Regions from separate parts of the Variovorax sp. J31P207 genome, predicted to be linked through region 1. Evidence: riboswitches for the same ligand, from Rfam matches in the RefSeq annotation. Region 1 holds a riboswitch; each other region holds the start of a gene.
The links. A riboswitch is a leader RNA that binds a small molecule or an ion and turns the genes downstream of it on or off. The one in region 1 is predicted to bind thiamine pyrophosphate.

Region 2: it holds a riboswitch for thiamine pyrophosphate, as region 1 does, so the genes downstream of both, thiC (phosphomethylpyrimidine synthase ThiC) here and QTI68_RS08750 (LuxE/PaaK family acyltransferase) in region 1, are expected to answer to the same signal.
Region 3: it holds a riboswitch for thiamine pyrophosphate, as region 1 does, so the genes downstream of both, QTI68_RS35915 (purine-cytosine permease family protein) here and QTI68_RS08750 (LuxE/PaaK family acyltransferase) in region 1, are expected to answer to the same signal.

Annotation. Positions count from the first base shown of each region.
Region 1 covers NZ_JASZYN010000002.1:662,371-667,731, reverse strand. The annotation lists gene QTI68_RS08755 (acyl-CoA reductase) at 1-493, opposite strand, end outside; gene QTI68_RS08750 (LuxE/PaaK family acyltransferase) at 490-1,602, opposite strand; TPP riboswitch at 1,671-1,764, opposite strand; gene QTI68_RS08745 (hypothetical protein) at 2,188-2,613, shown strand; gene QTI68_RS08740 (DeoR/GlpR family DNA-binding transcription regulator) at 2,633-3,403, opposite strand; gene QTI68_RS08735 (NUDIX hydrolase) at 3,499-4,110, shown strand; gene QTI68_RS08730 (hypothetical protein) at 4,485-4,937, shown strand; gene QTI68_RS08725 (efflux transporter outer membrane subunit) at 5,056-5,361, opposite strand, start outside.
Region 2 covers NZ_JASZYN010000023.1:34,457-39,817, reverse strand. The annotation lists gene QTI68_RS38300 (patatin-like phospholipase family protein) at 1-622, opposite strand, end outside; gene QTI68_RS38295 (HAD family hydrolase) at 632-1,324, opposite strand; gene thiC (phosphomethylpyrimidine synthase ThiC) at 1,367-3,247, opposite strand; TPP riboswitch at 3,330-3,435, opposite strand; gene QTI68_RS38285 (VTT domain-containing protein) at 3,463-4,428, opposite strand; gene QTI68_RS38280 (DUF3047 domain-containing protein) at 4,464-5,303, opposite strand.
Region 3 covers NZ_JASZYN010000018.1:110,710-116,070, reverse strand. The annotation lists gene QTI68_RS35925 (NAD(P)/FAD-dependent oxidoreductase) at 1-382, shown strand, start outside; gene QTI68_RS35920 (phosphatase PAP2 family protein) at 460-1,044, shown strand; TPP riboswitch at 1,097-1,206, shown strand; gene QTI68_RS35915 (purine-cytosine permease family protein) at 1,278-2,615, shown strand; gene thiD (bifunctional hydroxymethylpyrimidine kinase/phosphomethylpyrimidine kinase) at 2,560-3,405, opposite strand; gene QTI68_RS35905 (FAD-dependent oxidoreductase) at 3,453-4,553, shown strand; gene thiS (sulfur carrier protein ThiS) at 4,550-4,747, shown strand; gene QTI68_RS35895 (thiazole synthase) at 4,757-5,361, shown strand, end outside.

The DNA of each region.
Region 1 (5,361 bases):
CCGGCACGTTGCCGGCCCAGACGTGGACCAGCAGTTCCGGCCCGAAGGCCTTCGCCGCGCCGCCCTTGGGACGCGGCTGGAATTCGTCCAGCAGCTTGGGATTGGCGAAATCCTCGGCGACGAAGCGATGCAGCTGCGGTGCACGAAAGGTCTTGAAGAAGGCCGTGAGGCCGAGGCGGACCATCTCGGCGTCGTAGCCGGTGACGATCGGCAGCAGGTGGTCGAGCTCCCTGCGGTACGGGTCGGCCGGGTCCAGCAGCCGAGCCATCGCGCGATCGACGACGTCCACGATCCCGGACACGGTCATGGTCTTCAGATGGCGGCGGCTGGCCTGCCCGACACGCACGGCGAGGGTGCGCATCTGATCCGGACGCAGCACCGGAACGGCGACCTCGAGCCGGGTGGGGCCCGATTCGAAGCGCAGGGCCTGCCACTGCACGTCCGCCGGCGCCAGGCCCGGCAGGTAGCCGGCGGTCGCATGCAGCGTCGTCATGCGGCGGCCCGGATGAACTCCTCCACCGCCAGCGAGCAGCCCTTGGCCTGCGCGCCCTCGGCGCGACCGAGCAGCAGGAAGCCACCGTCCGCCGCCAGGCCCACGTCCTCGGTCAGGATGGTGGTCACCGAATTGAAATTGGCCAGATCGCAGTGGACCAGGATCCCGCGCTCGGCAGGCCCGACTTCACGGCCCGTGAGCGGGTCGACCAGGCGCGAGCGGATCCAGTGCGGCCCGGACTTGACCGACGGCACCGACACATTGCCCGCATCGTAGAACTGCGTGCTCAGCTCGGTCATGCCATACATGTTGATACAGTGCGATCGCTCGATGCCGAGCAGCGCGGACAGCTCCGCATAGAAGGTGTCGAGCGGCAGGTCGCGCGACTGTCCCTTGTAGCCGCCGGTGTCCAGCACCCGGCTGCCCGCCGGCAGGCGGAACGACTGGCCGCGCCGCTTGAGCTCGTCGATCAGGTGCACGAAGCTGTAGCTGGCGCCGAGCAGGGCGAAAGGCTCGCCGCGCTGCTGTGCATCCGACAGGGCCTCGCAGAGGCCCGGCAGGTCTACCCCCTGCGGGCTCATGAAGTAACGGCTCTCCGCGGTGCCGAACGCCTCCACGGCCAGCGCCAGATAGTGGGCCAGCGAGGAATTGGCCAGCACGGTCTCGGTGGGGAACAGGATGCCCATGCGCATCGGGCCGTGCTCCTGCATGAAGCGCTGCGCGAAGTTGCGGGTCATCGAGCGGTCGTAGACCGCCAGCGTCGGATGGAAGTGGCGGCCCTTGACCTCGCTGCGGGTGGTGCCGCTGGTCATGAAGACCCGGTCGGTGGCGGCCGGCGGCTCGCAGCGCAGCGGCAGTTCCTTGAAGGCGTCGATCGGTACTGCCGGGATGTCGCTCCAGCGCTTCACGCTTCGCGGGGTCGCGCCGCGCCGCTGGCAGAAGCGCTTGTAGGGCTGGTTGTTGGCGTACTGGTAGGCGAACAGGCGCAACGCCAGGCCATCGAAGGCGGCGTCGGTGCAACCGTCTTGCGCGATGAAAGCGAGGACGGCAGCGACCACTTCGCCGGCTGCCGCCGTGGACGCAGGTGGATTCGCAGAGGAGTTGTGCATGAGGCCTTCTCGGTGACCGTGAAACGGGTGCTCCGAAGGCCGCTTCGGGGTCGGCAGGATGCGCCGATGACCCAAGCAACTGCTCTTCTTCCGCCGGTGCTAACCGGTTCAAGTTCGCGGGTTTGAATCTCAGCACTGTGGCGTGCACCCCGGAGCATTGCGGATTTTAGGCGCATTCGCGCCTGCCGCGGCGGCGGCGGCGCTTCTCCATGCGAGGCCCGCTCGAACGGGAATGCACGGCCGCCGTAGCTGTGAACGGCAGCTGCCCGGCAGCTCGGCTCCCTCGATTTGCACCAAGCGAATGACAGGACTACCATGTTGCTGACCGCCCGGGGGTGTCAGCCGTTGCGCTCGGCAGGCTGTTTCACTTGACCCGGTGTGGTCTCGATGAGGGTTGAGAGCGGCCAAGCGCTGGAGAACCGTGATTGCTCAACGCAACTTTTCCGTCGGACTGCCATTGGGGTTCGCTCCGCGGTCGCTCACGCGAGTGCGGCCACGCCCAAAGGTCATCGCTTGGCTCGATCCATGCCTCAGAGCCAACGATGCGTCCGGTGCGGAGCAGTTCCATGGCGCAAGGCTCACATCATGAGTAACCGGCGCATCCTCATCGTGGCGCACCGGACCGCGGCCTCGCCCAAGCTGCTCGCTGCGGTCGCCGAGCGGGCCGCACGCGAGCCGTGCGAGTTCACGCTCTTGGTTCCTCGGCCGTATTGGGACCCGGACACCGAGGAGGCGGCCATCACGCTCGAGCTCGCGATTCCGCTGCTCGACACGGCCGCGGGCTCACATGTGCAAGGGATCGTCGGGGCCACCGACCCGTACGAGGCCGTGCGCCAGACACTCGAGCGCGAGAAATACGACGAGGTCATCATCTCGACGCTGCCAGAGCGGATCTCACGGTGGTTGCACCTCGACCTTGCCCACCGCATCGAGCGGTTCGGCGTGCCCGTGAGCGTCGTCACTGCGGACCAGGCGGAGCGCACCCTCTCGCCAGGAGCCGGGTCGAGCTGATCGGATGCCGAGGGCAAACTCAACGCGCATCGCCGTCCGCGCGAACCAGCCCCACGCCGGCCTTGCGCAATGGCTCGATCAGTTTTCTCGACGCCTGCGTCGAATGCACGATGCGTCCTGCGCGCTTGAGCGGATGAACCTGCCAGGCCGAAACAGCGCCGAGCTTTTCGGAAGAAGCCAGCACCACGGTCTCGGCTGACGCATCCATCAGCGCGCGCTTGACCTGCGCCTCCTCCATGTCGCCCGTGGTGAGCCCAGCCTCTGCCTGCACGCCGGTGACGCCCATGAAGTAGGTGTCGGCGCGAATGCGGGATATGGCCTCCATCGTGGCCGCCCCCACCGTGACGACCGAATGCTTGAACAGGCGACCGCCCAGCAGGACGACCTCGACGTCTGCGTGGGAGACCAGTTCGACCGCCACCGACGGGCTGTGGGTGACGACCGTCGCGCGCAGGTTCAGGGGCAGGTGCCGCACCAGTTGCACGGCGGTCGTGCCGCCATCGATGAAAACCACTTGCCCGCCAAGGACGAGCCCCGCCGCGGCGCGTCCTATCGCCACCTTTTCCTCCGGCACGAGCTGCATGCGCCGCGCGAAATCGCCTTCGGCCGCTGCCACGGGCAAGGCACCGCCGTGCACGCGCTTGAGCAGTCCTTGCGCCGCCAACTCGCGCAGATCGCGCCGAATCGAATCCTCCGACAAGCCCAGTTGGGCGCCGAGATCCTTCGCGACGATGCTGCCTTCGCGACGAAGCAATGAAAGGATGTGTTGCTTGCGCTGGCTTGTCAGCATTTCATGTCCTTCGATCGAGGGTTTTCGCACCGCACGGAAACTCGCTTGCACGATATTTCTTGGTTTTACACGATTCTACCCATATGATCGGCGCCATGAATCTGCGAGACCGCGTGCGGGTGCGCGAAGTCACCCTGCTCTCCGACAACTGGTACACCCTGAAGACGACGAGCTTCGACTGGCTGCGCAGTGACGGCCAGTGGCAGCGCATGAACCGGGAAACCTATGACCGCGGCAATGGCGCCACGCTGCTGCCCTATGACCTCGCGCGCCGCACGGTGCTGCTGACGCGGCAGTTCCGCTACCCGGCGTTCGTGAACGGTTGCGGCGACCTGTTGATCGAGGCGGCCGCGGGTCTGCTGGACGACGCCGAACCCGAGCAACGCATCCGGGCGGAGGTCGAGGAAGAACTGGGCTACCGGCTCGGGCCGGTGCGCAAGATCTTCGAATGCTTCATGAGCCCGGGTTCCGTCACAGAGCGCCTGCACTTCTTCGTCGCGCCCTATGACAGTTCGATGCGCATCGGCGCTGGTGGTGGACTGGCCGAGGAAGGGGAAGACATCGAGGTGCTGGAACTGAGCATCGACGATGCGTTGGCCAGGGTGGCCGATGGGCGTATTGCGGATGCCAAGACCGTCATGCTTCTGCTGCACGCCCAACTGCATGTGTTTGCGCCGAAATGCGCCACAGCAGACATATCTCGCTAACTGGTAACCCCGATGCTCCGAGCTGCGTGGAGATACCGATGACCGCAGCGTGCGGATAGGTCTCACGCACAGCCTGTACGGCACGGGCCGTCTCGTCGCCGCGCGAGCGCGGATCCGGCAGATCCAGGATGACCAGATCCACGGTGTTGTCGGACGCGAGCTCGCGCGAGTTGAGCGTTGATTGCAGGACGATCAACGATTCATTGCAGATGAAACGGGGAGGCTTGCGATATGCAATCCGACGGCAACCTGCCCCACCGACAGTAGAGACACCCAAGCAGACGCGAGTCGCAGGGTTGCTCCGTGAGAGTGCCGGTTGCGCGTCTGCCGGTGCTGTCTCTACCCATTCATCCAGACGCGTGAAGGAAATCATCATGAAGAAGTTCAATGCAACGATGGGCCTGCTGGCCGTCAGCCTCGCCCTCACGGCCACCGCGGCGTCGGCCCAGGTGTCCCGCGCTGAAGTCCAGGCGCAACTGAAGGCCGCGCAGGCCAGCGGCCAGCTCGCTGCCCTCACCGGCGAGGACAGCGGCTCGGCCTACCTCGCGGCGCACTTCCACTCCACCGAGTCCCGCGGCGAAGTGAAGGACGAAGTCAAGGAAGCCCGCGCCGAAGGCACGCTGAATGCGCTGGACGGCAGCGACAGCGGTTCGTTCTACCTTGCGAAGCATCAGGTCCTGACCACGCCGCGCGCTGAAGTCAAATCTGAACTCGCGCAAGCCGCAAAGAACGGCACGCTCGATCAGCTCTATGGCGAAGACAGCGGCTCCTTCGAGCTCGCCGCCCTGCATGCGGCCGGTTCGCGTCCGGCCGTCGCGATGAAGTGACCAGTGCGCCGTCAGGCGCATTCGGTCTACAGCACGCCCACGGGCGTGCTTTTTCATGCTCGCGGCATGGCTTTGCATTCAAGTGCATGGAAGCCGTGATTCGCCACGGCCTCCCCACTCAGCGATTGAACTCTCCTGCGACGCGTTCGGCATTGCCGGTATCCCGAAGCCATCCGCCGCCCAGCGACCGGTACAAGTCGACCAGGCTCTCCAGACGGTTCATCCGCACCAGCACCAACGCGAGCTGGGCGTTGTACAGGTCGGTCTGCGCGGAGAGCACGTTCAGATAGTCGTCCACGCCGCTCTCGTATCGCAACTGGGCAAGCCGCGTCCGCCGGTCCTGCGCGTCGGTGAATCGCAGTGCGGCAACGAGCTTGTCCTGATAGTTCGAGCGGGCGGCGAGGTTGTCCGATACCTCCCGGAA
Region 2 (5,361 bases), on a different contig from region 1:
CCGAGCAGATCAGCTCGAACTGGTCGGCCGTGAATTCGAAGGACGTGCCCAGCGACATGTCGGTGGCCGCGATCACCAGCTGCGGATGGCGCGCGTTGCGCTCGATGTCGGCGTAGGTCTTGCCCTCGTAGATCTCGTCGAGCCGGCGCGCCAGCAGGTGGCTGCGGCCATACCAGGGCGAGGTCAGGTCATACAGGCTGCCCGGCCGCAGGGCCTGCAGGATCAGGCTGTTCTGGAAGTTCTGGCGCAGGAAGTCGCGCTCGAAGTCGGGCAGCTTGTCGGCACCGAAAGCCGCGTAGTAGGCCGCGAGGATGCTGCCGCCCGAGACCCCGCTGATCACGTCGGTGGCGTCGAGCAGGTCGGAGTGGCGGCCGTTCAGGTCGAACTTGGTGCGGCGCAGTTCCTCCAGCACGCCATAGCCGAAAGCGGCGGCACGCGCGCCGCCGCCGGAGAGCGTCACGGCGACCAGGATCGTCGGGTCGCGGCCCGACGCCGGCGCCATCAGGCTGGAGGTCGGCGGCGCCCGCTCGACCAGCGGCTCGTTGAGCCATGGCCGGATCGACGAACAGCCCGCCAGGCAGGCGGCGATCAGCAGACCACAGAGCGCGCGCAGGCCGGGCATGCGGTGGGTTCAGGCGAAGGCGGGGCGCCAGTCGGCCAGCAGTCCCGGCAGCTGCGCCATGTCGGTGAAGATCTGTGCCACGCCGACGGCCCGCAGCGCTTCGGGCCCGCTGTGGCCGAGATCGCTCGGGCTGTAGCCGAACACGGTGGCGCCGGCTGCGACGCCGGCCGTGGCCCCGGTGACCGTGTCCTCGACCACCGCGCAGCGCGCCGGGTCGACGCCGAGCGCCGCCGCCGCCGCCAGGTAGACGTCCGGCGCGGGCTTGGAGCGCGGGGTTTCGTGGCCGCTGAAGATCCGGCCTGCGAAGCAGTCCAGGATGCCGATCTTCTCGAGCTGCAGCTCGACCTTGTGACGATCGGCGCCCGAGGCGCAGGCAATGCGGCCGTCCAGCGCCGCGTGCAGCGCGCGCACCGCCAGGGCGGCGTTGGGAATCGCCAGCAAATCGCGCTCCAGCGCCTCGTTGCGGCGGCCGCGGAAGCCGTGCAGCCACTCGGGCGTGATCGCGAAGCCGGTCCTGGCCTCGATCAGCGCGGCTTCGTCCTTGACCGCCTTGCCGGTGAAGATCCGCATCGATTCCTCGGTGCTGATCGCCCAGCCGAGCTCGCCGAGCATCTCGGCGAGCACGCGGTTGGTGATGGGTTCGGAGTCGACCAGGACGCCGTCGCAGTCGAACAGGACGGCGTCGAAGGGAGGAGCTTTCATGGGAGCGATCGTAACAACGTCGCCCCACAGCGGCGTGACGACTCAGGCCGGCTGGATCGGAATGTAGATCTCGCCGCCGGCCGCCTTGAACTCCGCCGACTTGCCGGCCATGCCGTCCTCGACCGCGTCGGTCGCCTCGATGCCGCGCTGGGCGGCGTACTCGCGCACCTCCTGGGTGATCTTCATCGAGCAGAACTTGGGCCCGCACATCGAGCAGAAATGCGCCACCTTGCTGCTGTCCTTGGGCAGGGTCTCGTCGTGGAATTCGCGCGCGGTGTCGGGGTCGAGGCCGAGGTTGAACTGGTCCTGCCAGCGGAACTCGAAGCGCGCCTTCGACAGCGCGTCGTCGCGCGAGCGCGCACCCGGGTGCCCCTTGGCCACGTCGGCCGCGTGCGCCGCGATCTTGTACGCGATGATCCCCTGCTTGACGTCGTCGCGGTCCGGCAGGCCCAGGTGTTCCTTGGGCGTGACGTAGCACAGCATCGCGGTGCCGGCCCAGCCGATCATCGCGGCGCCGATCGCGCTGGCGATGTGGTCGTAGCCCGGCGCGATGTCGATGGTCAGCGGGCCCAGGGTGTAGAACGGCGCCTCGTGGCAGTGCTTCAGCTGCTCGTCCATGTTGGCCTGGATCAGGTGCATCGGCACGTGGCCCGGGCCCTCGATCATGGTCTGGACATCATGCTTCCAGGCGATCTGCGTCAGCTCTCCCAGGGTGCGCAATTCGGCGAACTGGGCCTCGTCATTGGCGTCCGAGGCGCAGCCCGGGCGCAGGCCGTCGCCGAGCGAGAAGCTCACGTCGTAGGCCTTCATGATGTCGCAGATGTCCTCGAAGTGGGTGTAGAGGAAGCTCTCCTTGTGGTGCGAGATGCACCACTTGGCCATGATCGAGCCGCCGCGCGAGACGATGCCGGTGCGCCGATCCGCCGTGAGATGGATGAAAGGCAGCCGCAGCCCGGCATGGATGGTGAAGTAGTCGACGCCCTGCTCGGCCTGCTCGATCAGCGTGTCGCGGTAGATCTCCCAGGTCAGGTCTTCGGCCACGCCGCCGACCTTCTCCAGCGCCTGGTAGATCGGCACCGTGCCGATCGGCACCGGGCTGTTGCGCACGATCCAGTCGCGCGTGGTGTGGATGTTGCGGCCGGTCGACAGGTCCATCACGTTGTCGGCGCCCCAGCGGATCGCCCACACCAGCTTCTCGACCTCTTCCTCGATGCTGGAGGTCACGGCGGAGTTGCCGATGTTGGCGTTGATCTTGACCTTGAAGTTGCGCCCGATCGCCATCGGCTCGACTTCCGGGTGGTTGATGTTGGCCGGAATGATGGCGCGGCCGCGCGCCACTTCGTCGCGCACGAACTCGGGCGTGATGATCTTCGGGATGCGGGCCCCCATCGGGTTGCCGGCCAGCCGCTTCTCGCGCGCCTCGTCGGCCATGTACTCGGCCATCCATTCGCGCCGGCCGTTCTCGCGCAGCGCGACATACTCCATCTCGGGCGTCACGATGCCGCGCCGGGCGTAGTGCATCTGCGTGACGTTGGCACCGGCCTTGGCGCGGCGCGGCGTGCGCTGCAGCGCGGCGGCGCCGGCGCGCAGCTCGGCGATGCGCTGGGCATCGCGGTCGGCATGGGTCGCGCCATCGTCCAGCGCGAGATGCAGGCGGCCCTCATAGCTTTCGGTGTCGTTGCGTTCGGAGATCCACGCATCGCGCACGCCGGGCAGCCCGCGGCGGACGTCGATGTCGGCCGCCGGATCGGTGTACGGGCCCGAGGTGTCGTAAAGAGACACCCGCTCGCCATTGGTCAGCGCCACTTCGCGCACCGGCACGCGCAAGTCGGGCCGGCTGCCGGCGATGGCGCCCTTGGTCGAGGCCGGGAAAGGCTCGCGCGTGAGCGTGAGCAGGGAAGCGAACTTGTCGCTGGCATTCATGCGGGGCACTCCAGTTCTTGAAAACAAAGGGTGCTCCGCGATGCCTCCGGACGGCATCGCTCCGGGAAAGGAAGTGGGGGTGCCGGGGAGTCGCAGCTCTTCTTACGCTGGTATGAACCAGATCAAGTTCGCGGGTTCGGCCGCTTGGCCATCTCAGCACGCATCTGCGTGCACCCCGGAGCGGGGCCGATTCTAGGTGCCTTGCGGCCCCGCGATCAAGCGGAGTGTGCCGCCGCCAGTGGCGGAACCGTCCGCATCGGCTCGGCGGCATGCAGCGCCACCCAGGCGTCGAGGCCGCCCGCCAGCACGCGCACGCGCGGCAGGCCGGCGCTCATCAGCACGCGCGCAGCCGCGATCGCCGTGGCGTCGTCGGGGCAATCGCAGAAGACGACCACTTCGCGGCCATCGGCGAAGGTCGAGAGCCGCTTCGGCAGCTGCTTCAGCCCGATGCCGATCGCGCCCGGGATCGCCCGGGCGTCGAGCGCGCGGGCCTCGTCCGAGCGGACGTCGATCACGGTCGGGCCGGCGCCCGCCGCCAGGGCCTCGCGCAAGGCTTCGACCTGGACGTGGACGATGTCGTCGACCCGCTGCGCCAGCCGGCGTTGCCGCCAGCGCCAGCCGATGAAGGCCGCCAGCGCCAGCACGCCGATCGCCAGCGCGCCCAGGCCGATGTTGGAGATCACCGCCAGCACGTCCTGGATCGCGGCATGGAAGATCCGGCCCACGAACAGGCAAAGCAGGGTCCAGATCAGCGCAGCCACGGTTTCGTAGGCCAGGAAACGCAGGTTCGACATGCCGAGGGCGCCGGCCATCGGCGGCGCCACCACCGAGACGCCGGGCACGAACTTGGCCGCGATCAGCGACCACCCGCCCCAGCGCCCGAGGATCGATTCGCTGCGCCGGACGCAGGAGTCGGGCGACAGCGAGATCCGGCACAGCAGCCGCATCACGCGGTAGCCCCAGCGGCGCCCGGCCAGGAACCAGACGCCGTCACCGAGGATGTTGCCGAGCACCGCGGCCAGCACCACCGCGACCAGGGACAGCTGCCCGCCGACCGTCAGCCCGCCCGCCACGACCAGGAACGGCACGGCCGGTACCGGCGCCCCGAGGCGCGTCGCGAGCGTGGCGGCGAAGACCAGGGCGACGCCCTGGCTGGCGAGGAGTGAAACGAAGTCGTTCATGGTTGTCGGAATGCGCAAGCCGGGCAGGCGAGTCCCTATTGGCCCTGGGCCGGCCGCTCGGCCGGCGCAGCGGCGGCCGGTGCCGCCACCGGCGGCGGGTTGCCGCGCAGGTCGAGCTCGGCGAAATAGGCGAGGCCGTGGCCGTGGGTATTGTCCGCGTCGGCCGAGATCGCCACCGCCGTCACGTCCGGCCGAATGTCGCCGGCCTCTTCACCGAAGGCACGGCGGTAGTCCGACAGCAGGTTGCGCCGCTCGCTGGTCCAGCTGCCCGGCTTGGCCGCAGCGCCGGATTCGAGCACCACCATGCGGATGCGCTTCGTGAACGCGTTGTCGAACGCGTTGCCCTTGGCTTCCTTGTTGTCCCAGACGTAGCACAGGGTCTCGGTCGGTACCGCTTCGCCGGTGGTGCGGCGCGCCAGCGAGAGGCGGGTACGCTCGCCCAGGGACAGCCGGTCGGCCGGGAAATCGAAGAACACGCAGACCTTGGCCGCGCCATCGTCGCCGGAACGCGTGCGCAGGTCGGCGCCCTCGACGAAAGACTCCACCCGCCAGCGCCAGGCCAGCGTGGCCTGCTCGTTGAGCTCGACCCGGGCCGGATGCACCAGATTCCCGTAGGAATTGTCGGCATCGACCTTGAGCACGCGCTGGCCGTCGAGCTGATCGACCTCGAAGCGGGTCGGCGACTTGTTGGGCAAGGTGGTGAAATGCCACGGCGCCGGCGGCTGGGCACCGGTCGCGCCCGAGAAGGGCGTGAGCAGGTTCTTGTCCTGCGCGCGCGCGTCCGGCGCGGCCACGAGCACCGCGGCCACGGCCGGCAGCGCCATCGCGGCGCACAGCCGCCCCCAATCCAGCGTGCGGTTCTTCCAGCTGCCCATGGTGCACCTCTTGGCCTGCGGCCGGTTGAGCGGATCGTCGCTGCGCCTTTGGCGCAAC
Region 3 (5,361 bases), on a different contig from region 1:
CGGGCAGCCGGTCGGTTTCGACCCGGCCCATCTGCAGGTCGCCACGCCCGACGCGCAGACCGTCGCGCTGCCCTTCGACGCCCTGATCGGCTGCCTGGGCATCTCGCCGCGGCTCGGGCCGATCGCCGACTGGGGACTGGCGCTCGAGCGCAAGCAGCTGCCGGTCGACACCGAGAAGTACCAGACCCAGGAGCGCGGGATCTTCGCCGTCGGCGACATCAACAGCTACCCCGGCAAGAAGAAGCTGATCGTCTGCGGCTTCCACGAGGCCACGCTGGCGGCCTGGGGCGCGGCGGCGATCGTGTTTCCCGACAAGTCGATTCCGCTGCAGTACACCACCACCAGCACGCGGCTGCACACGCTGCTCGGGGTCGCCCACTGAGAACCGATCGATGCCTGAACCGGAGGTGAACACCGCGTTCATGGTGGGGACACCCGCTGGCCTTAGGATCGCCTGACATGCAGGACGTCAACATCTCTCTTTTCCAATGGCTCGGCGCTGGCCATGCGCCCGACGCGCAGTTCCTCTGGCTGGCGACGCTGTTGGCCGAGGGAACGTCCTGGCTCTGCCTGGTGCTGCTGGCCGTGGCCGCCTGGCGGCAGCCCGCACAACGCGGCTACCTGATGGCGACCCTGGCCGCCGCCGGCGCCGCCGCGCTGGCCGCGCATGCGCTGGCCCAGGCTCTCAACCTCCCCAGGCCCTTCGTCGCCGGCCTGAGCCCGAACTACATCGCCCACGGGGCCAGGGGTTCGCTGCCGAGCGCGCATGCGAGCGTGATGTTCACACTGGCACTGGTGCTCTGTCTGCGCCCGGCCTTGCGAACGCTCGGCCTCGCGGTGTTCGCGATCGCGCTGGTCACCGGCTGGGCCCGCATCTACGTCGGCGCCCATTTCCCCTTCGACATCGCCGCCGGGCTCGCACTGGCGATCGTGATCACGGGGCTGTTCTGGCTGCTGGCTGTCGGCGTGCGCCGCATCGTCCTGCCGCTGATCGCCCGCGACGATGCGCGCTCGGCAAAGCCCACGGGCACTCCCGCCGCCTGAGCGGACCCGCCGGCCCCGGCCGGCTCTACAATCGACCTGCTTCGCCTGACGGAAGCAACGCTAGGGGTGCCGGCCCGCAACACGCAGTTGCAGGCTGGCTGAGAGAGTCCCTTTGAACCTGACTGAGGTAATCCTCGCGCAGGGAAGCTGGTCCGGCGGCCGCCACGTTTTCTCGCGCGGCGGTCGGGTCGCCGGCCTCGCCCACCTGCCACACACTTGCATGGAGCAATTGGATGGCAAGCACAACCCATGAACAGGCCTCGGCCGCGGCCAACGAGGCGCTGACGCCGCTGGGCGAATCGCACCGCGTCTTCCAGTGGCGCGACCACATGGCGCTCTGGTTCAGCCTGGGCGTCGGCCTGCTGGTGATGCAGATCGGCGCCTACCTGGTGCCCGCGGTCGGCACCCGCGACGCGATGCTGGCGATCGTGCTGGGCTCCTGCATAGGCGCCGGCCTGCTGGCCTGGACGGCCCGTGTCGGCTGCGAAAGCGGCCTGGCCAGCGCCGGCCTCATGAACGCCACCTACGGCAGCGCCTTCGCGCGGCTGCCGGTGCTGCTCAACATCGTGCAGCTCATCGGCTGGACCACCTTCGAGCTCGTGATCATGCGCGAAGGCACCCAGGCCATCGGCGCGCAGGCATTCGGCTGGTCGCTCGGCGGCCCGCTGGGCACCGTCCTGACGACGCTGCTGTGGGGCGCCGTGCTGCTGGCCTTGCTGGCCGGCTCGATGGTCAAGCTGGTGCGCCGCTTCGTGAGCCGCTTCGGCCTGCCGCTGGTGGTGCTCTCGCTGGCCTGGCTGACCTGGCAGTTCGCAGCCCGGCTCCACGCCAAGGGACTGGAGACCTTCTGGACCCGCCCCGGCGACGGCTCGATGGGCATGTTCGGCGCGCTCGACCTGGTGATCGCCATGCCGGTCTCGTGGCTGCCGCTGGTGGCCGACTACGCACGCCACGGCAAGCGCAGCACGGGCGGCCTGGGCGGCGCCTTCAGCGGCACCTGGATCGGCTATGTGCTGGCCAACATCTGGTGCTACGCGCTCGGCGTGATGGTCGTGAGCGTCGCCGAGCCCGGCACCGACCTGGTCGCCGCCCTGCTGCTGGCCCAGGGCGGCCTGGTCGCACTCGGCCTGATCCTGATCGACGAGCTCGACAATGCCTACGGCGATGTCTACTCGGGCTCGGTGTCGGCCCACAGCCTGCAGCCGCGCTGGAGCGTACGGCGCTGGGGCCTGCTGCTGGCCGCGGTCTGCATCGGCTTCGCGCTGGTGCTGCCGATGCACACGCTCGAACCCTTCCTGCTGCTGCTGAGTTCGGTGTTCGTGCCGCTCTACGGCGTCATCCTCGGCCGGCTCGGCACCGGCAACGCGCCGGTGCCGCTGGCGAGCCGCCAGGTCGACCTGGCCGCCGCCGCCATCTGGATCGGCGGCATCGGGGTCTACCACGCCTGCGCCGCCTGGGCGCCGCAGTGGGGCTCGGCGTTGCCGACCCTGGCCCTGACCTTCGTGCTGGCCCTGGTCACGCGCCCGGCACAGGCAGGCGGACGCTCGGCACTGGCGCAAAGCCGTGGTTGAGGGGACCGTGACCGGCGCCGACCTGCATGTGCGCGCCCGCCGCCATGGCGGCCACGACATAGCCGCGGGCGCGTTCCACCGCCTCGGGCAGCCCGTGGCCGAGCGCCAGGTGGGCGGCGATCGCCGACGACAGCGTGCAGCCCGTGCCATGCAGATTGCGGCTCGCGATGCGGGTGGAAGACAGGCGCAGCCGCTCGCCGTCGGCCTCGGCCAGCAGGTCGACCACGTCGTCGCCCGGCAGGTGGCCGCCCTTGAGCAGCACCGCCCTGGCACCCAGGGCGAGCAGTTCGGTGGCCGCGTCGTCGAGCGCATCGACGCCGTCGATCGCATGGCCGATCAGCAGCGCCGCTTCGTCGAGGTTGGGCGTGACGACGGTCGCGCGCGGGAACAGTTCGCGCACCAGCACAGCCACCGTCTCGGCGGCGATCAGACGGTCGCCGCTGGTGGCGACCATGACCGGATCGAGCACCACGTTGGGCAGCTTGTAGTGGTCGATGGCCCAGGCCACCACTTCGACAATCTCGGGCGCATGCAGCATGCCGAGCTTGACCGCGTCGACGCCGATGTCCTCGACCACCGCCTGGATCTGCGCCTTCAGGAAGGCCGGCGGCACGCCGTGGATGCCCGACACGCCGAGCGTGTTCTGCGCCGTCAGCGCGGTGATCGCGGTCATCCCGTAGCAGCCGAGGGCCGAAAAGGTCTTCAGGTCGGCCTGGATGCCGGCGCCGCCGCCGCTGTCGGAGCCGGCGATCGAGAGCACGCGTGCGTAGCGGGAAAATGCAGAGGTCATGTTGAAAATTATCGGCCACGCACGCCGTGGCCCACGCTGAATCCGCAATGAACCCGTCGCAAGAATTCCCTTTCCGCTCCGCGGCCGTGCTCGGCGCCGGGCTCATGGGCCGCCTGCTGGCACTGGCACTGGCCCGGGCCGGCTGCGAGATCGACCTGTACGAAGCCGGTGGCCCCCAGGCCGAGGGCGCCGCCGCACGGGTCGCTGCCGCGATGCTCGCGCCGCTGGCCGAGTCGGCCGTGGCGCCGCCCTCGGTCGTGCGCATGGGGCACCACGCGCTCGACCGCTGGCCGACGCTGATCGCAGCGCTCGCGGCCCCGGTGTTCTTCCAGCGCGAAGGCACGCTGGTGCTGTGGCACCGCCAGGACGCCGCCGAGGCCGCGCGGCTGCGCCGCGTGCTGGAGCGCACCGGCGAACGGGTGCCGGAGCTGCCCGCGATGCGCACGCTCGACGCCGCCGGCATCGAGGCCATCGAACCCGCGCTGGGGCGGCGCTTCGCACAGGCGCTGCTGCTGCCCGACGAAGGCCAGCTCGACAACCGCGCCTTGCTCGACGCGCTGCTGGCCACGCTGCAGGCGCAGCCGAAGGTCCGGCTGCACTGGCAGGCGCCGCGCACGCCCGACGACTTCAGTCCCGGCGCCGCCGGCCAGCCCGAACGCGTGATCGACTGCCGCGGTCTCGGCGCCAAGCCGCAGTGGAGCGCGCTGCGCGGCGTGCGCGGCGAAGTGATCCGGGTCCATGCGCCCGAAGTCACGCTGCGGCGGCCGACGCGGCTGGTGCACCCGCGCTACCCGATCTACATCGCACCCAAGCCCGATCACCTGTTCGTCATCGGTGCCACCGAAATCGAGTCGGACGACATGTCGCCGGCCAGCGTGCGCTCCACGCTCGAACTGCTGAGCGCGGCCTACGCGGTGCACAGCGGCTTCGCGGAAGCGCGCATCGTCGAGATCGCGACCCAGTGCCGCCCGACCCTGCCCGACAATCTGCCGGCCGTGCGCGAGCTGCGCCCGCACGTGATGCAGGTCAACGGCCTCTATCGCCACGGCTTCATGATCGCGCCGGCGATTCTCGACGTCGCGCTCGAACTGCTGGCCACCGGCCAGTCGGCGCTGGCCGGCCGCTTCGGCCTCGCAACCCATCCATGAACCTGCTCATCAACGACCAACCCCACCAGCTGCCGGCCGGCACGACGCTGTCGGACGCGCTTGCGCTCATCGAAGCCAAGCCGCCGTTCGCCGTCGCCGTCAACCGCCAGTTCGTGCCACGCTCGAACTATGGCGCGCACCTGCTGCAGGCCGACGACCGCATCGAAGTGATCCGCCCCGTGACGGGCGGCTGAGGACACCCCATGACACCCATTCCCGCCAACGATCCGCTCGTGCTCTACGGCCAGAGCTTCGACAGCCGGCTGCTGCTCGGCACCGCGCGCTACCCCTCGCCCGACGTGCTCGAGGCGGCCGTCCGGCGCGCGCGGCCCGCCATGCTCACTGCCTCGCTGCGCCGCCAGACCGCGACGCCGAACGGCGCCGGCAGCGACAACGGCTTCTGGGACCTGCTGCGCCGCCTCGGCGTGCCGGTGCTGCCCAACACGGCCGGCTGCCACAGCGTGCAGGAGGCGATCGCCACGGCGCAGATGGCGCGCGAGCTGTTCGACACGCCCTGGATCAAGCTCGAACTGATAGGCGACGACTACACGCTGCAGCCCGACACGCTGAACCTGGTCGACGCCGCCGCGCAGCTGATCCGCGACGGCTTCCAGGTGCTGCCCTACTGCACCGAGGACCTGGTGCTGTGCCAGCGGCTGGTCGATGTCGGCTGCCAGGCCGTGATGCCCTGGGCGGCGCCGATCGGCACCGGGCGCGGGCCGGTCAACCCCTACGCCTTGCAGGTGCTGCGCGAGCGGCTGTCGGTGCCGCTGCTGGTCGACGCCGGGCTGGGCTTGCCCTCGCATGC